3 regions of the Laceyella sacchari genome follow, and region 3 is predicted to be linked to each of the others. Evidence: riboswitches for the same ligand, from Rfam matches in the RefSeq annotation. Region 3 holds a riboswitch; each other region holds the start of a gene.
What was found. Region 3 has a riboswitch for S-adenosylmethionine ahead of NYR52_RS12150 (aminotransferase class I/II-fold pyridoxal phosphate-dependent enzyme). Riboswitches for the same ligand answer to the same signal wherever they lie in the genome.
Positions count from the first base shown of each region.

Region 1 (4,762 bases), 1.6 Mb from region 3:
CAAATTGAAGCGGTAGAAACAATAGACCGAAATACCATAGTTTTCGCGGGTCCGGGTACAGGAAAAACCCGTATTATAACCCAAAGAATCGCCTATTTGTTCGAAAGAGACTTGGTTCCACCATCTCGGAAGGTACTAGCAATAACGTTTACCAATAAAGCAGCAAACGAGATGAGATCAAGAGTGCAGAATCTTGGAATCGACAGTCGTCGTATTCGTTTGGGAACATTCCACAATTTATGCCAGTCCGTGCTTAGGGCATATGGAGATAAAATAGAGGTTCCGCGAGATTTTACTTTTGTGTCTCCTGCACAAAAAAATAAGCTAATCCTTTCTGTTTTAAGGAATAATAATGTAAGAAATATGAGAGAAAACGCATTCGCTAACTGGATTAGCAAATTGAAGAATTCATCTGTTGATTATGGAGAATATTTAAGGAAAACCGAAAAAACAAAAACCATAGGTCTTACGTCCGCCGCAGTCGAGTATGAGACACGTTTGCGCGAAAATAATATGATTGACTTTGATGACGCTATATTACTTACGGTAACACTATTAAAAAATCATTCCGAACTGTTATGGTTATATCATAACGCCTTCCCTTATCTGCTGATTGACGAGATGCAGGACACCAATCGTATGCAACTTGAGCTTATTCGCTTATTAGGCGAAGGTGCAAGAAATGTAATGGCTGTAGCGGACGATGATCAATCCATATACGGATGGCGGGGGGCTCTTCCGACAGTTATTGGTGAATACATTGAGCAGTTGAATGCACATAGTATTACACTGGTTCGTAATTATCGCTCGCCTCAGATTATCTTGGACGCGGCAAACTCGCTAATAGAGCACAACGATAAAAGAGAAAAAAAGACTCTTTTAGGCCGTGAGACGGAGCCTGATGACTGTTTGGAGATAAAAGGCTTCACCACAGCCATCCAAGAAGCTGAATGGGTAGCCGATAAGATAAAAGAGATTCACAAGGAGGGGATTGAATATAAGAAAATAATTGTACTTTATCGAAGCAGGCACCCTGGACTTAAGATTGTCGATGATATGTTTATCCAAAAAGAGATACCGTTCCGTCATTTCGGAAAGAATTTCAACAAGGTGGAGCTCTTTTCTGATCTGATGAAGGAATCATTAAAATTGATAGTAGAGCCTTCAAATGACTTAATTCTGGAATCGATTTTGGAGTCGCTGATTCCTCGCTATTCAAAGCTTTACCGCTCTAATAAAACAGTAAATCATTACGAGGAGCTTATTGAGGGTAAGTTGTCGGTTACAAAGCTTACCGAAATCACACCAGAGGATGAGATGGATGACGCGGTAAAGCAGTTTGCGAAATTCTGTGCAGAGTACAATCACACACAAAGCTATCTCAAGATATATAATGATTTGTACGACTTATTGAAGATTAGTACCTTGCTTTTGCTTGAAAAGAACGACGCTTATGAACAAAGTAGGCATCTAGAATTGTTGAAAGAGAAAATGATAAAATCTCGATCAAGAAACATCATCGATTTGGTTGGCGAGCTTGATCTCCAAGATGAATCTAACTATATAGAAAATTCGATTGATGAAGTTGGCATTTCCACGTTCCACGCGGCCAAGGGTTTGGAATATAAGGCTGTGTTTATTATTGCCCTAGAGGACGACATTGTTCCCGCAAGGTATGATGAGGCTGAAGAGAGGCGTGGACTTTATGTCGCAATGACTCGTTCAGAAAGCAAATTGTACATGTCTTATGCACAGCAACGCGACAGACAAAGAAAACAACCAAGTCGCTTTTTTGAAGAAATAGATGTAAAGAGATTTGCCCACAAAATCCGCTGAATATGTGCTTGATGATGAATAACTATAAGGGTGTAATATATTATACTTGATTGTCATTGAAGTTTTTACACGACAAAAATAACTAGCTTAATTTGCCGAAAATATTATATCTTACTTCCCTTATTTTGATTCTCGAATAATATCTTGGCATTAACACTGTTATTCCACAAAGGTTCATGCTCTACCTCAGCATCCGATCTAATTTTTGTCATTTTAGGGCGCACTATTTATTTAAATGAAACACAATTATCTAGAATTATGGTATTCATTAAAGAATTGTACGTGACTTAAGCCAGTACTAAAACTGTCATGCCACTAACATAAACTCGTAATGCTGGCCGAGGCTCTCTACTGCCATAGGGAGCCTTTTTCAATTGTTTACTAGGGCAAACTATCCGCAAGTTCTTTTACTCCTTCGATTTCATCCACATTCCCTGTACGATCACTGACTTGATTAACCCACCCCGTGTTTTTCCCCTATAAGCCGCAACTCATCCAATATCTGGCGTAGATGTCCTGTCAATTGTGAATCCCCCCTTTCAACCAAAACCTGACAACCAACAAATCGTTGACATTTACATATAATCATTTTACTATGGCATAGGGAAATCGACACGCAGTTAGTATGCATGTAAAAACGGAATAATGAAGATCGTCTTCTTATCAAGAGAGGCGGAGGGACTGGCCCTGGGAAACCTCGGCAACGGACTCTTCTCATGGAGAGTGCTGTGCCAAATCCAGCAAGCGATAAGCTTGGCAGATAAGAAGAGTGCGCTTATAACCATAAGACCTCTTCTTCCTGTTGTGTGTAGAAGGGGTCTTTTCAGTTTTCCGTTCAAACCACAGAAAGGGGTTATAAGCATGAAACAAGCCAATCCATGGGCATTGTTGCCCTTTGTCATATTCCTGGCCTTGTTCGCCGGCGCCGGACTTGTAACCGGGGACTTCACCAAATTCCCCGTGTTGGTCGCCGTCCTGATCGCGTCCGGTGTGGCATTTCTGATGAACCGTTCCTTATCCTTAAACGAAAAAACGGCGCTTTTCTGCCGTGGAGCAGGACACGACAACATTATCTTGATGGTGATCATTTTTCTGCTCTCCGGCGCTTTTTCGGCAGTAGCCAAAGGGATGGGAGCTGTCGACGCCACCGTCAACTTAGCTCTTTCCATTCTGCCGCAAAACCTGCTGATCGTCGGTATGTTTGTGATTGCCTGCTTTATCTCCCTGTCGATGGGAACTTCCATGGGGACGATTGTAGCTCTGGCGCCCATCGGTGTCGGCATCAGCGGACAGACAGACATTCCGGTGGCATTGGCCATTGCGGCCGTGATCGGTGGTGCTATGTTCGGGGATAATTTGTCCGTCATTTCCGACACAACCATCGCCGCAGTCAACTCGCAAAACATCAATATGAAAGATAAGTTCAAAGTGAACTTTTTCATCGTGTTGCCCGCCGCACTGGTCACCGTAGCCTTCCTCACCTTCTTAACATTGGGCGGACAAAGTCATGTCGCCACCGACCAAGTGGTGTGGGTTAAAACGTTGCCTTACTTGGCTGTATTGATCGCAGCGTTGGCCGGCGTCAATGTGCTGCTCGTATTGACGGGCGGGATTGTGTTTGCCGGAGCGATCGGTCTGGTGGACGGTTCATACACCGTGATGAGCTTCATCAAAGAGATCGGCAACGGATTTGCCGGAATGCAAGAACTCTCTATTTTGGTTCTCCTGATCGGGGGCATGGTGGAATTAATCCGTCACTATGGCGGCATTGACTTCTTGTTGCAGGCGATCACCCGCAATATCCGTTCGAAAAAAGGCGCTGAATTCGGCATTGCCGGTTTGGTTTCGGCCACCAATCTGGCCATCGCCAACAATACCATCTCCATCATCATTGCCGGGCCACTGGCCAAAGAAATCGCTGAACGATATGAGATCGACCGCCGCAAATCAGCCAGTTTGTTGGATATTTTCTCTTGTTGCATCCAGGGCTTGATCCCCTATGGCCCACAACTGCTCGTGGCCGCGGGTGTGGCTTCGATCTCCCCGCTGTCCATCTTACAGTACAATGTTTATCCGCTGTTGATCGGCGTCTGCGCATCTATCTCCATTTTGATCGGCTATCCACGCGCCAAAGGAGCTCAACCCGCTGTACAAAAAACAACATTGCCGGCCAACCAATAATATTTACCCCACCTCATGACGAAGGTGGGGTTTTCTTTTGGTTTGAACCTTCCTCAATCACCAAAGAAACGCGGCAAATAAGCCCGATGCGCCTCCAACAACTCATCCAAGATCTGTTTGGCAATCGCATCCGAAGGCACCAACGGATTGATGACCATCGCCAACAACGCAGTACGATAATCGCCTGACACTGCGGCTTCGACAGTGACGCGTTCAAATGATTTGATCTGTTGTACCAATCCGCGGACGGCAACCGGCAACTCACCCATCACGAGTGGGCGTGGCCCTTCTTTGGTGATGACGCAACTCACTTCCACCGCTGACTCATCAGGGATGCCGGCAATCGCCCCCTGATTGCGGGTGTTAACTACCTGAATGTCCCGCTTATCCGTGTAGATGGAACGCATCAACTGCACCGCCGCTTCACTGTAATAGGCACCGCCACGCCCCTCCAATTGCTTCGGTTTGACGTTCAGATTAGGATCTTGGTACAACGCAAACAGTTCATCCTCCAGCCGTTTGACCACCTCCGCCCGGGTGCCGGTTTGTGCTGCTTCTCGCTTCATCGCAGCCAGCATGGTGCGCGGTTGATAATAATACCGATGATAACCGCAAGGAATCACCCCTAGCGCTTCCACAAACTCCGGCACCCACTCGACACCAGTCAATTGGCGGATCATCTGTCCATCTTCGCCACGCCCGGCCAGCATAGCAATCACCCGGCTAGAAATGTCTTCTCCATCAA
Region 1 is NZ_CP103866.1:855,278-860,039, reverse strand. It holds gene NYR52_RS04365 (ATP-dependent helicase) at 1-1,836, shown strand, start outside; SAM riboswitch class I at 2,494-2,603, shown strand; gene NYR52_RS04360 (Na+/H+ antiporter NhaC family protein) at 2,698-4,017, shown strand; gene NYR52_RS04355 (6-phospho-beta-glucosidase) at 4,071-4,762, opposite strand, start outside.
Region 1: another riboswitch for S-adenosylmethionine. It lies ahead of NYR52_RS04360 (Na+/H+ antiporter NhaC family protein); the one in region 3 lies ahead of NYR52_RS12150 (aminotransferase class I/II-fold pyridoxal phosphate-dependent enzyme).

Region 2 (4,762 bases), 700 kb from region 3:
GAGGCATCCGCTTGGCTTGATTTAGCTTTTTGCAAGCGCTTGACGACCAAATCCGCCACCGCCTCTTTTGCTTTGCAAAATGGATTCGCAGTAGGTTCAAAAAGAAAACAAGTCATCGCGTCTATGAGAGAGGGGTTCATCCAATGAAAGTGTTAGTGACCGGCGGGGCCGGGTTTATTGGCTCCCATATTGTCGATCAGTTGATTGCGCGCGGAGATCAGGTAGTGATTGTGGACAATCTTTCTTCCGGAAAAGAGAGTCAAGTCAACCCGGATGCCGTCTTTTACAACGTAGATATTACCAGTCCTGATTTGCATGCAGTAATGGAGCAGGAGCGGCCTGAGGTGGTTATTCACCAAGCGGCGCAAATCCATGTGAATACCTCTGTGGACAATCCGTCTCTGGATGCCAACATCAATATCTTGGGCTCTATCAATTTGTTGGAGGGTTGCCGTAAGGCTGGTGTAAAGAAAGTGGTCTACGCTTCTTCGGCCGCAGTGTACGGCACGCCTGCTTACCTTCCTGTGGATGAGCGCCATCCGATCGGCCCCTTGTCCGGATATGGCGTTTCCAAATATACGGTGGAGCATTACCTGTCGGTGTACCATCATCTGTACGGCTTGAATTACACCGTTTTGCGCTATGCCAATGTTTACGGTTTGCGCCAAGATCCGCGTGGTGAGGGGGGCGTGATCTCCATCTTCATCGACAAGGTGCTGGGCCGTGAACCGCTTACCATCTTTGGTGATGGTGAACAGACCCGTGACTACATTTATGTCGAGGATATCGCTCGAGCCAACCTCAGTGCGATTGAGCGCGGGGACGGCGAAGTGTTAAATGTGGGAACTGGGGTTAGCACGTCTTTAAATGAAGTGGTTCGCCTCTTTGATGAAATCGCAGGTGTGAAGCATGAGGTGAACTACGGTCCGGATCGGGCGGGAGACATCAAGCACAGCTATTTTAACAATGAAAAAGTGCGTCGGGTGCTCGATTGGGAGCCGCGAGTGAGCCTCAGGGAAGGATTGGCCAAAACTTACGCATATTACCAAGAGGAATATCGTAAAATGGGCAAGGAACAGTAAACACTAATAACGAACCCGCACACCCCATGCTTGAAAGAACGGGCCATGAAGATTTCATTTTTCACAATTCGGCTATTGTCAACGTGGAAAGATTACAGTATACTTGGTAACAGTAATCGGTTTGAAACATTGCTGTAATGTTACTGTCATTTTTGTAAAGTTAGTCGATAGCCGAAAATAATTGTGATTTGATACTATACACAGCAGGAGTGGTTTGCGGATGAGTTCAAAAGTAGCCTACGAGAGCAATTCGCGCGCATTCTCCGGAGAAATGAAAACACCCGCCTCTTTCTATTTGGCATTTAAGCGCGGGTTTGAAATCGTATTTTCCATTGGGTTATTGCTCTTCACTCTACCGGTGCTGATTTTGACGGCAATCGCGATCAAATTGGAATCACCAGGTCCCATCTTCTACAAACAGGAGCGGGTCGGTTTAAACGGCAAAACGTTTAACATCTTCAAATTGCGCTCGATGCGTACGGATGCAGAGAAAAACGGTCCGCAGTGGGCTGCCAAGAATGATCCGCGCGTCACTCGTGTAGGCCAGTTCATCCGCAAAACCCGGATTGACGAACTGCCGCAGTTGATCAACATCCTGCGCGGGGATATGAGTTTGATCGGCCCGCGTCCGGAGCGACCGATGTTCACGGAGCAATTTGACAAAGAGATTCCGGGATTTAAGAAACGGTTGATGGTGAAACCGGGATTGACAGGTTGGGCTCAGGTGAACGGTGGATATGAGGCGACCCCTGCTGAAAAGTTGGAACTGGACTTGGAGTACATCAGAAATCAATCGTTCAAGATGGATTTTCACATTTTGCTCAAAACCGTTTGGATCGTGATCTCCGGAAATGGGGCGCGCTAATGAGAAAACGGGTGGCTTTTGCTTTGATTTAGCAAAAGCCACCCGTTTTTATATACCCATCAGCCTGGTTTTCCAGGGTGTAATCAGTTTGTTAATGGTGCGCCAACGATGTTGCCTCATTTAGAAAATCAACTTTAGGCCGAAGTACAAGAGAAGCCACAATGGGATACTTAAACATGTCGCGTTCAACACACCAAACCAAAACGATTTTCCGACAACCGTGTATTCCATGTTGGGCACCTCCAGCAGTTCAATTTGAGGATCTGTCTTTATTATACGCCAGCGGCCCCTGATTTAGTGGGGAGTAGCCGTATTGTTATCTAAATGTAATCTCGTGGTAAAAATGTGATAAATGTGTGAACCAAAAACGTTTCCTGTAACATTGGAAGGGGATATCGCTCCCGTGTGGATGGTTAAGATTTTCCAGTCATAAATAACGATTGACATAATGTCTTTTATTGTGATAATTTATAACTCAATAGTTGATATGTTAATAATTGAATACAGCAACATTCTCTTATCAAGAGAGGGGTAGGGACCAGGCCCGTTGAACCCTCGGCAACCATCTGACAACCATCAGAAAGGTGCCAATTCCTGCAGATTCGTTCTGACAGATGAGAGAAAGGTGTGTCAATAATAGACGTATCCCTTCTTGCCATCTTCAGAGCAGAGGGATTTTTTTATTGCATAATAAAGGTGGTGAAACCTCAATGATTCAGATTAAAGAAGTCATCAAAACCTATCCGGCGCGCGATGGGGGCTCGGTCGTGACTGCGCTGGACGGGGTGACGTTGACGATCAACCGAGGTGACATCTTCGGCATCGTAGGTTATAGCGGTGCGGGCAAATCGACACTGTTGCGGCTGATCAACGGGCTGGAGATGCCGACAAAGGGTGAAGTCATCGTGGATGGGAAAGAGATTTCCCGTCTGAAAGAGAGAGAATTGCGCCAGGCACGGCAGAAGATCGGCATGATCTTTCAGCACTTTCATTTGCTTTGGTCGCGAACGGTTCGCGAAAATGTGGCTTTTCCGCTAGAAGTGGCAGGGTTGCCGAAAGAACAGATTCGCAAGCGAGTCGATCAGCTTTTGGAGCGGGTAGGACTAGCTGAACGTGCTGACGCATACCCTTCCCAGTTGAGCGGAGGACAAAAACAGCGGGTCGGTATTGCACGGGCTTTGGCCAATGAGCCGGATATCCTTTTGTGCGATGAAGCGACATCAGCACTAGATCCAGAAACCACGGCATCCATTTTGCAACTGCTCAAGGAGATTCATCGGGAGATGGGGATCACCTTGGTATTAATCACGCATGAAATGAGTGTGGTACGGCAGATTTGCAACAAGATGGCAGTGATGGAAAACGGCCGGGTCGTGGAAACGGGCATGGTCTCCTCCATCTTTAGCCAACCACAACAGGCGTTGACCAAACAGTTTGTCAAAGAGCTGCAGCCAAGTATCCAAGACGATGACACATCAGGGGAAGTGGTTGAATTGCCGCTTGCTGATGCAGATAAGTTGGTGACATTGGCTAAAAAGCATGGAATTCGGTTCAGTGTTGTCAGCGGAGCCATTGCGGGAGAACAGGATGACCGCTTGCGCGTCAGAGTTGATGGGACAGAGGAGCAAGTGCTGGCCGTGCGCCAAGTGTTGAATGGAGGTGAACGGGCATGTTGACCGGCATTGATTGGAATCAAGTGTCCGTCGCGCTGGGGGAAACCTTGTATATGGTGAGCATATCCACTTTGTTCACCGCGCTTCTGGGAATTCCTCTGGGTGTGATGCTTACCGTCTCGGATCGCGGTTATTTTTGGGAGAATGTATGGGTGCAACGAACATTGGGCACGATTGTGAATATCTTCCGCGCTGTACCGTTTATTGTCCTTGTCCTTTTCTTATTTCCTGTCGCGGAGTTTTTGGTGGGAACCACGCTCGGACCCACAGCAGCAACTGTGCCTTTGATCGCTGGTGCGGCACCTTTTTACGCCAGAATGGTGGAGACCGCTTTAAGGGAAATTGACCGTGGGGTGATTGAAGCGGCGCAAGCGATGGGGACTTCCCGTTTGCACATTATCTGGAAAGTGCTGTTGCCAGAAGCGATGCCGGCCATTGTCTCCGGATTAACCGTCACTTGCGTATCCTTGATTAGCTTTTCGGCGATGGCAGGGATTGTTGGCGGAGGTGGTTTGGGAGATGCTGCGTTTAGGTACGGTTTCCAATCGTTCAATGATGGCATGTTGTATATTTGCGGCTTGCTGTTGGTTGTGATGGTACAGCTCATTCAAATGGTAGGGGATTGGTTGGTTCGTCGGTTGGACAAACGGTGAATAGAGGGTAAGAGCCGGAATTGAAGCGGGAATTCCCCGTGTCAGGGCAAATAGACGTGACATAATCCGTCTAATCCGATCGATTTTATTAAATAAGTTGATGCATGGGAGGATGGCAATGATGAAAATAAAAAGATGGATTGCGGCAGGTTTGGTCGCATTGGTGGCCGCGTTTGGCGTGGGTTGCGGAAAGAAAGATGAATCAGCAGTGTTGACGGTGGGGGCGTCGCCCATTCCACATGAGGAAATTCTGAAGTTTGTTCAGCCGGAATTGGAAAAGCAGGGAGTGGAGTTGAAGATCCAAGCGTTCCAAGATTATGTGTTGCCGAATAAAAGTGTGGAAGAAGGGCAGATCGACGCCAATTTCTTTCAACACATTCCTTGGATGGAAGCCACCAACAAAGAAAAAGGGTATCACTTGGTGAAAGTGGCTGGGGTTCACATTGAGCCGATGGGGGCGTATTCCAACAAAATCAAAAACATCAGTGA
Region 2 is NZ_CP103866.1:3,205,254-3,210,015, reverse strand. It holds gene NYR52_RS15715 (NAD-dependent epimerase/dehydratase family protein) at 144-1,082, shown strand; gene NYR52_RS15710 (sugar transferase) at 1,303-1,947, shown strand; SAM riboswitch class I at 2,462-2,568, shown strand; gene NYR52_RS15705 (methionine ABC transporter ATP-binding protein) at 2,658-3,623, shown strand; gene NYR52_RS15700 (methionine ABC transporter permease) at 3,617-4,273, shown strand; gene NYR52_RS15695 (MetQ/NlpA family ABC transporter substrate-binding protein) at 4,401-4,762, shown strand, end outside.
Region 2: another riboswitch for S-adenosylmethionine. It lies ahead of NYR52_RS15705 (methionine ABC transporter ATP-binding protein); the one in region 3 lies ahead of NYR52_RS12150 (aminotransferase class I/II-fold pyridoxal phosphate-dependent enzyme).

Region 3 (4,762 bases):
GAGAAAAGGAGAAATACGGTGGAAATCGCCGCCATCCCGGAAGCAAACGCAAATCCCCTACACCCGCCTTCCAGATGGGCGATCGTCGCTTCCAACGCCTGACGGGTCGGATTTCCCGAACGGGCGTAATCAAATTCTCCTGGTTGGTCGATTGAAAATTGGTGAAACGTGGAAGCTTGGTAGATCGGAATGCTCGACGCACCCGTAACTGAACAGATCTCATTCCCATTGTGCAACAACTTTGTGTCAAACCTCATCTCATCCTCATCCCTTTCTTTAACTTACCGCACTCGTTTGGCTGTGTGTAAAAGCTCCCGCAGCGGAACCGGATTTCGTGCTTACTCTTGCGGTAAGGCTTGTGCCAAATCGGCAATCAAGTCCTCTTGATGTTCAATCCCCACTGACAAGCGCAACAAGCGGTCACAGACACCTGTTTGCTCCCTGATTTCCACCGGAATGTCGGCATGGGTTTGCGTGGCCGGATAGGTAATCAAGCTTTCCACGCCCCCCAGGCTTTCCGCAAAAGTAATAATCTTCAAATTGTTGAGAACCGGATGCACCCACTCTTTGCGCTTCAAGCGGAATGACAACATCCCGCCGAACCCGTCCGCCTGCTCAGTGAGCAAGGTTTTGCTTCGAGAGTCCAGCGCGGGGTAATATACTGCGTCAACGGCCGGATGGCGCTCTAAATAAGCAGCAATCGCTTGGGCGTTGGCCTCATGTTGCCTCATGCGGAGCGCCAAGGTTTTCATCCCTCTGATCAACAACCAACAATCCAATGGAGATAACACCGCGCCAATCGCTTTCTGCAAAAAGGCGACCCGTTCCGTCAGTTCCTCACCCTTGGTCACGATCAACCCGGCCAACACGTCATTGTGCCCACCCAGGTATTTGGTGGCGCTGTGAATAACGATATCCGCTCCCAACGTAAGGGGTCGATGTAAAAAAGGCGTCATAAACGTATTGTCCACGATGGTGATCAGTCCTCGTTCCTTAGCCAGCCGGCAGACCGCGGCAACATCTGTCACACTCATCAACGGATTGGTGGGCGACTCGATGAAGATCGCTTTGGTATTAGGCTGAATGAACCGCTCAATATCCGCCAAGTTCCGCATATCCACATAAGAAAAGGAACAACCGTACCGTGTCATCACCTTCTCAAACAGCCGGTACGTTCCACCGTACAGATCCAACGAAACGATCAAGTGATCCCCCTGGCTAAACAAACCCATCAACGTGTGGATCGCTGCCATTCCCGAACTGCACGCAAATCCGCCGTCCCCCTCTTCCAATCGGGCGATACTTTCCTCTAGCACGTCTCGCGTCGGATTGGAAGCCCGTGAATAATCATATCCAGTGCTCACTCCGTCAACATGCTCATATGCCGTCGAAAAGTAGACCGGATAGTTCACTGCTCCTGTATTCCGTTCCTGTTTGTTCCCGATTTGCGCCAACGCTGTTTCCATTCTCATCGGTGTGTCCTCTCCTTTGATGCGGAAATTTGGCAAACAAAAAACCCCTTCTCGACAAGAGAAGAGGTTTGCGCGCGCGGACGGACCGTCTCCTCTTATCTCTCAGAACTTTTTGTTCTGCAGGATTTGGCACCTTCCGGTGATACCATCTCACCGAGGTTGCCGGGCTTCATCGGGCCAGTCCCTCCGCCGCTCTTGATAAGAGAAACAATATGAATGTTTATTACGTTTGCATATTTAATGATAAGGTGATTATACCCACTCCTTTTTTATCCGTCAAGTCTGTTATTTATGCGCAACAGTGAAATAGTATACATTTCATTGATTTCGCGCACTTTATTACCTAAAATGATGTTAATTGGGTAAATTACAAGGGAGGTTCATCATCCATGTCCAAAAACCAAGCAGTGATTGAACTCACGGATAAATACGGAGCGAAAAACTACCATCCCCTGCCAATCGTCATCTCCAAAGCAGAAGGCGTGTGGGTGGAAGACGCCGATGGCAATCGTTACATGGATATGTTAAGTGCTTACTCTGCGCTCAACCATGGTCACCGTCATCCGCGACTCATCCAAGCGTTGAAGGATCAAGCAGACAAAGTGACGCTTACTTCCCGCGCCTTCCATAACGACCAATTGGGCACGTTTTATGAGAAAGTCGCTGAGCTGACCGGCAAAGAAATGGTTCTGCCCATGAACACGGGTGCGGAAGCTGTTGAGACGGCTATCAAAGCAGCTCGGCGCTGGGCTTACGATGTGAAAAAAGTAGCCGACAACCAAGCAGAAATCATCGTTTGTGAAGATAACTTCCATGGCCGCACCATCACCGCTGTTTCGCTGTCTTCCAACGAAGAATACCAACGTGGATTCGGTCCGCTCACACCCGGCTTTAAAGTGATCCCTTATGGCGATTTGGAAGCGCTTAAAGCGGCTATCACCCCAAACACGGCTGCCTTCATGTTGGAGCCGATCCAAGGGGAAGCGGGAGTCATCGTTCCACCGGAGGGCTTCCTGCGCCAAGCCTTGGAAATCTGTAAAGAACACAATGTCCTCTTCATCGCCGATGAAGTACAAACCGGTTTCGGGCGGACAGGCCAGCTCTTCGCCTGCGATTGGGAAGGCGTGAAGCCGGACATGTACATTATGGGTAAAGCATTGGGCGGCGGAGTTATGCCGATTTCCGCAGTCGCTGCTGACAGAGAAATCTTGGGCGTCTTCGATCCGGGTTCGCACGGCTCCACTTTCGGCGGCAACCCACTCGCTTGTGCTGTGTCCATCGCCGCCCTCGATGTTCTGGTGGAAGATGATCTCACCACCCGTTCTCGTGAGTTGGGTGAATACTTCATCACCGAATTGAAGAAAATCGAAAACCCGATTATCAAAGAAGTACGCGGCAAGGGCCTCTTCATCGGCATGGAACTGTATGAGAAAGCACGTCCATACTGTGAAGCACTGATGAAAGAAGGGTTGCTCTGCAAAGAAACCCACGACAACACCATCCGGTTTGCGCCTCCGCTCACCATCACGAAAGAAGAGTTGGATCTCGCGCTGGAAAAAGTGCGCAAAATCATGTCCAAATAAGCGCGTTACTTATTAAGCGATCCAGTTTGTCTGGATCGCTTTTTCCTTTAATGCACTGTGATCTGTTCGCGAAATTTCTCCACTGTCTTCGCACCGATGCCGGGCACCTGCGCGATGTCTTCCACCGATTGGAACGGCCCGTGTTCTTCGCGGTAGCGGACGATAGCTTCCGCTTTACTGGGACCGATTCCGTTTAGCTTGTCCAACTCTTCTACCGTCGCGGTGTTCACATTGATCTTCCCGCTGGCATCTGCGGAGTTTGCCATCGCCATTTCCATAAACGGTGTCCCCTGCTCCCCTTGTTTAGGAATGTATAACACCATCCCATCCCGGAGCGGCTCAGCTAAATTTACCCGTCCCAGATCAGCCTCGTCTCGCGCCCCACCAGCGCGCTCCAGCGCCTCATACACTCTCGCCTCCGTATTAAAATGATAAATGCCTGGCTTATGCACTGCTCCTTTCACATCGATGATGATCGCATTCTTACTCACTTGCTTGCTCATGTTCGCCGCAGGTCTTTCGGTCACGGGCGGATTGCCCTGAACAGGGTATTCCATCCATTCCTGCCTGTCAGGACGCTCTTCCTGTCCAAACAGCCAGACTGCCCCCACCGTCAACACAACCCCCGCCAACGCAATCGCCAAGCCCTTCTCCCTCGGTGTCCAACCCCAGTAAACCATCGCCTTCACGCTCCGACATTTTTTTCCAATTACCCACACTATACCTGTTTCTCTCCATTTGCACAATAGGGCTGATACCCCACTGTGTGCTGCCAGAACGACAAAAGACTCCGCCCCCATATACCGGGAACGGAGCCTCTTATTTGGCTACATCCGCCTTAATTTGCTACGATATTTACCAGTTTACCAGGCACCACAATCACTTTGCGTACCGTTTTTCCCTCGATCAACGCTTGGATGCGCTCGGTTTCCAACGCCTGCTTTTCTACTTCCTCTCGGCTGGCATCGGTTGCAACGACTAACTTGTCCCGCACCTTGCCATTGATCTGCACAGCGATTTCCACCTCGTCCAGCACCAAGGCCCGTTCATCGTAGGTGGGCCAGTTTACGCGGTGCACGCTGCCTTCTTTCCCCATCGACTGCCACAGTTCTTCTGTCACGTGCGGTACGAACGGAGCCAGCAAGACCACCAGTGTTTCCAGCGCTTCCTTCAGCACTGCGCGGTCAGCATGCTCGGGATAGGCATACAGCCCATTGACCAATTCCATGATCGCACTGATCGCAGTATTGAAATGGCTACGCTCCCCGATCTCGCTAGTCACTTTTTTGATGGTTTGATGCATCAGGCGGCGCAGTTCTTTTGCTTCGCCGCTTTGCGGTTCGCCCTGCACAGGGATATCTTGCGCAAACAGCGCTTCATGCTGGGCGATCAGCCGCCACACGCGGTTGATGAACCGATAGCTGCCTTCCACACCGGAATCGCTCCATTCCAAATCGCGATCAGGCGGAGCCGCGAACAGGATGAAGAGCCGAGCCGTGTCCGCACCGTATTTCTCGATGATTTCCAGAGGGCTCACCACATTGCCTTTGGATTTAGACATTTTGAATCCGTCTTTCAACACCATGCCTTGTGTCAACAAGCTTTTGAACGGTTCGTCCACTGGCACCAAGCCCGCATCGTAGAGAACCTTGGTGAAGAAGCGGGAGTAGAGCAAGTGCAATACCGCATGTTCAATACCACCGATGT
Region 3 is NZ_CP103866.1:2,501,865-2,506,626, forward strand. It holds gene NYR52_RS12145 (aminotransferase class I/II-fold pyridoxal phosphate-dependent enzyme) at 1-257, opposite strand, end outside; gene NYR52_RS12150 (aminotransferase class I/II-fold pyridoxal phosphate-dependent enzyme) at 339-1,472, opposite strand; SAM riboswitch class I at 1,565-1,677, opposite strand; gene NYR52_RS12155 (ornithine--oxo-acid transaminase) at 1,862-3,055, shown strand; gene NYR52_RS12160 (helix-hairpin-helix domain-containing protein) at 3,103-3,735, opposite strand; gene leuS (leucine--tRNA ligase) at 3,894-4,762, opposite strand, start outside.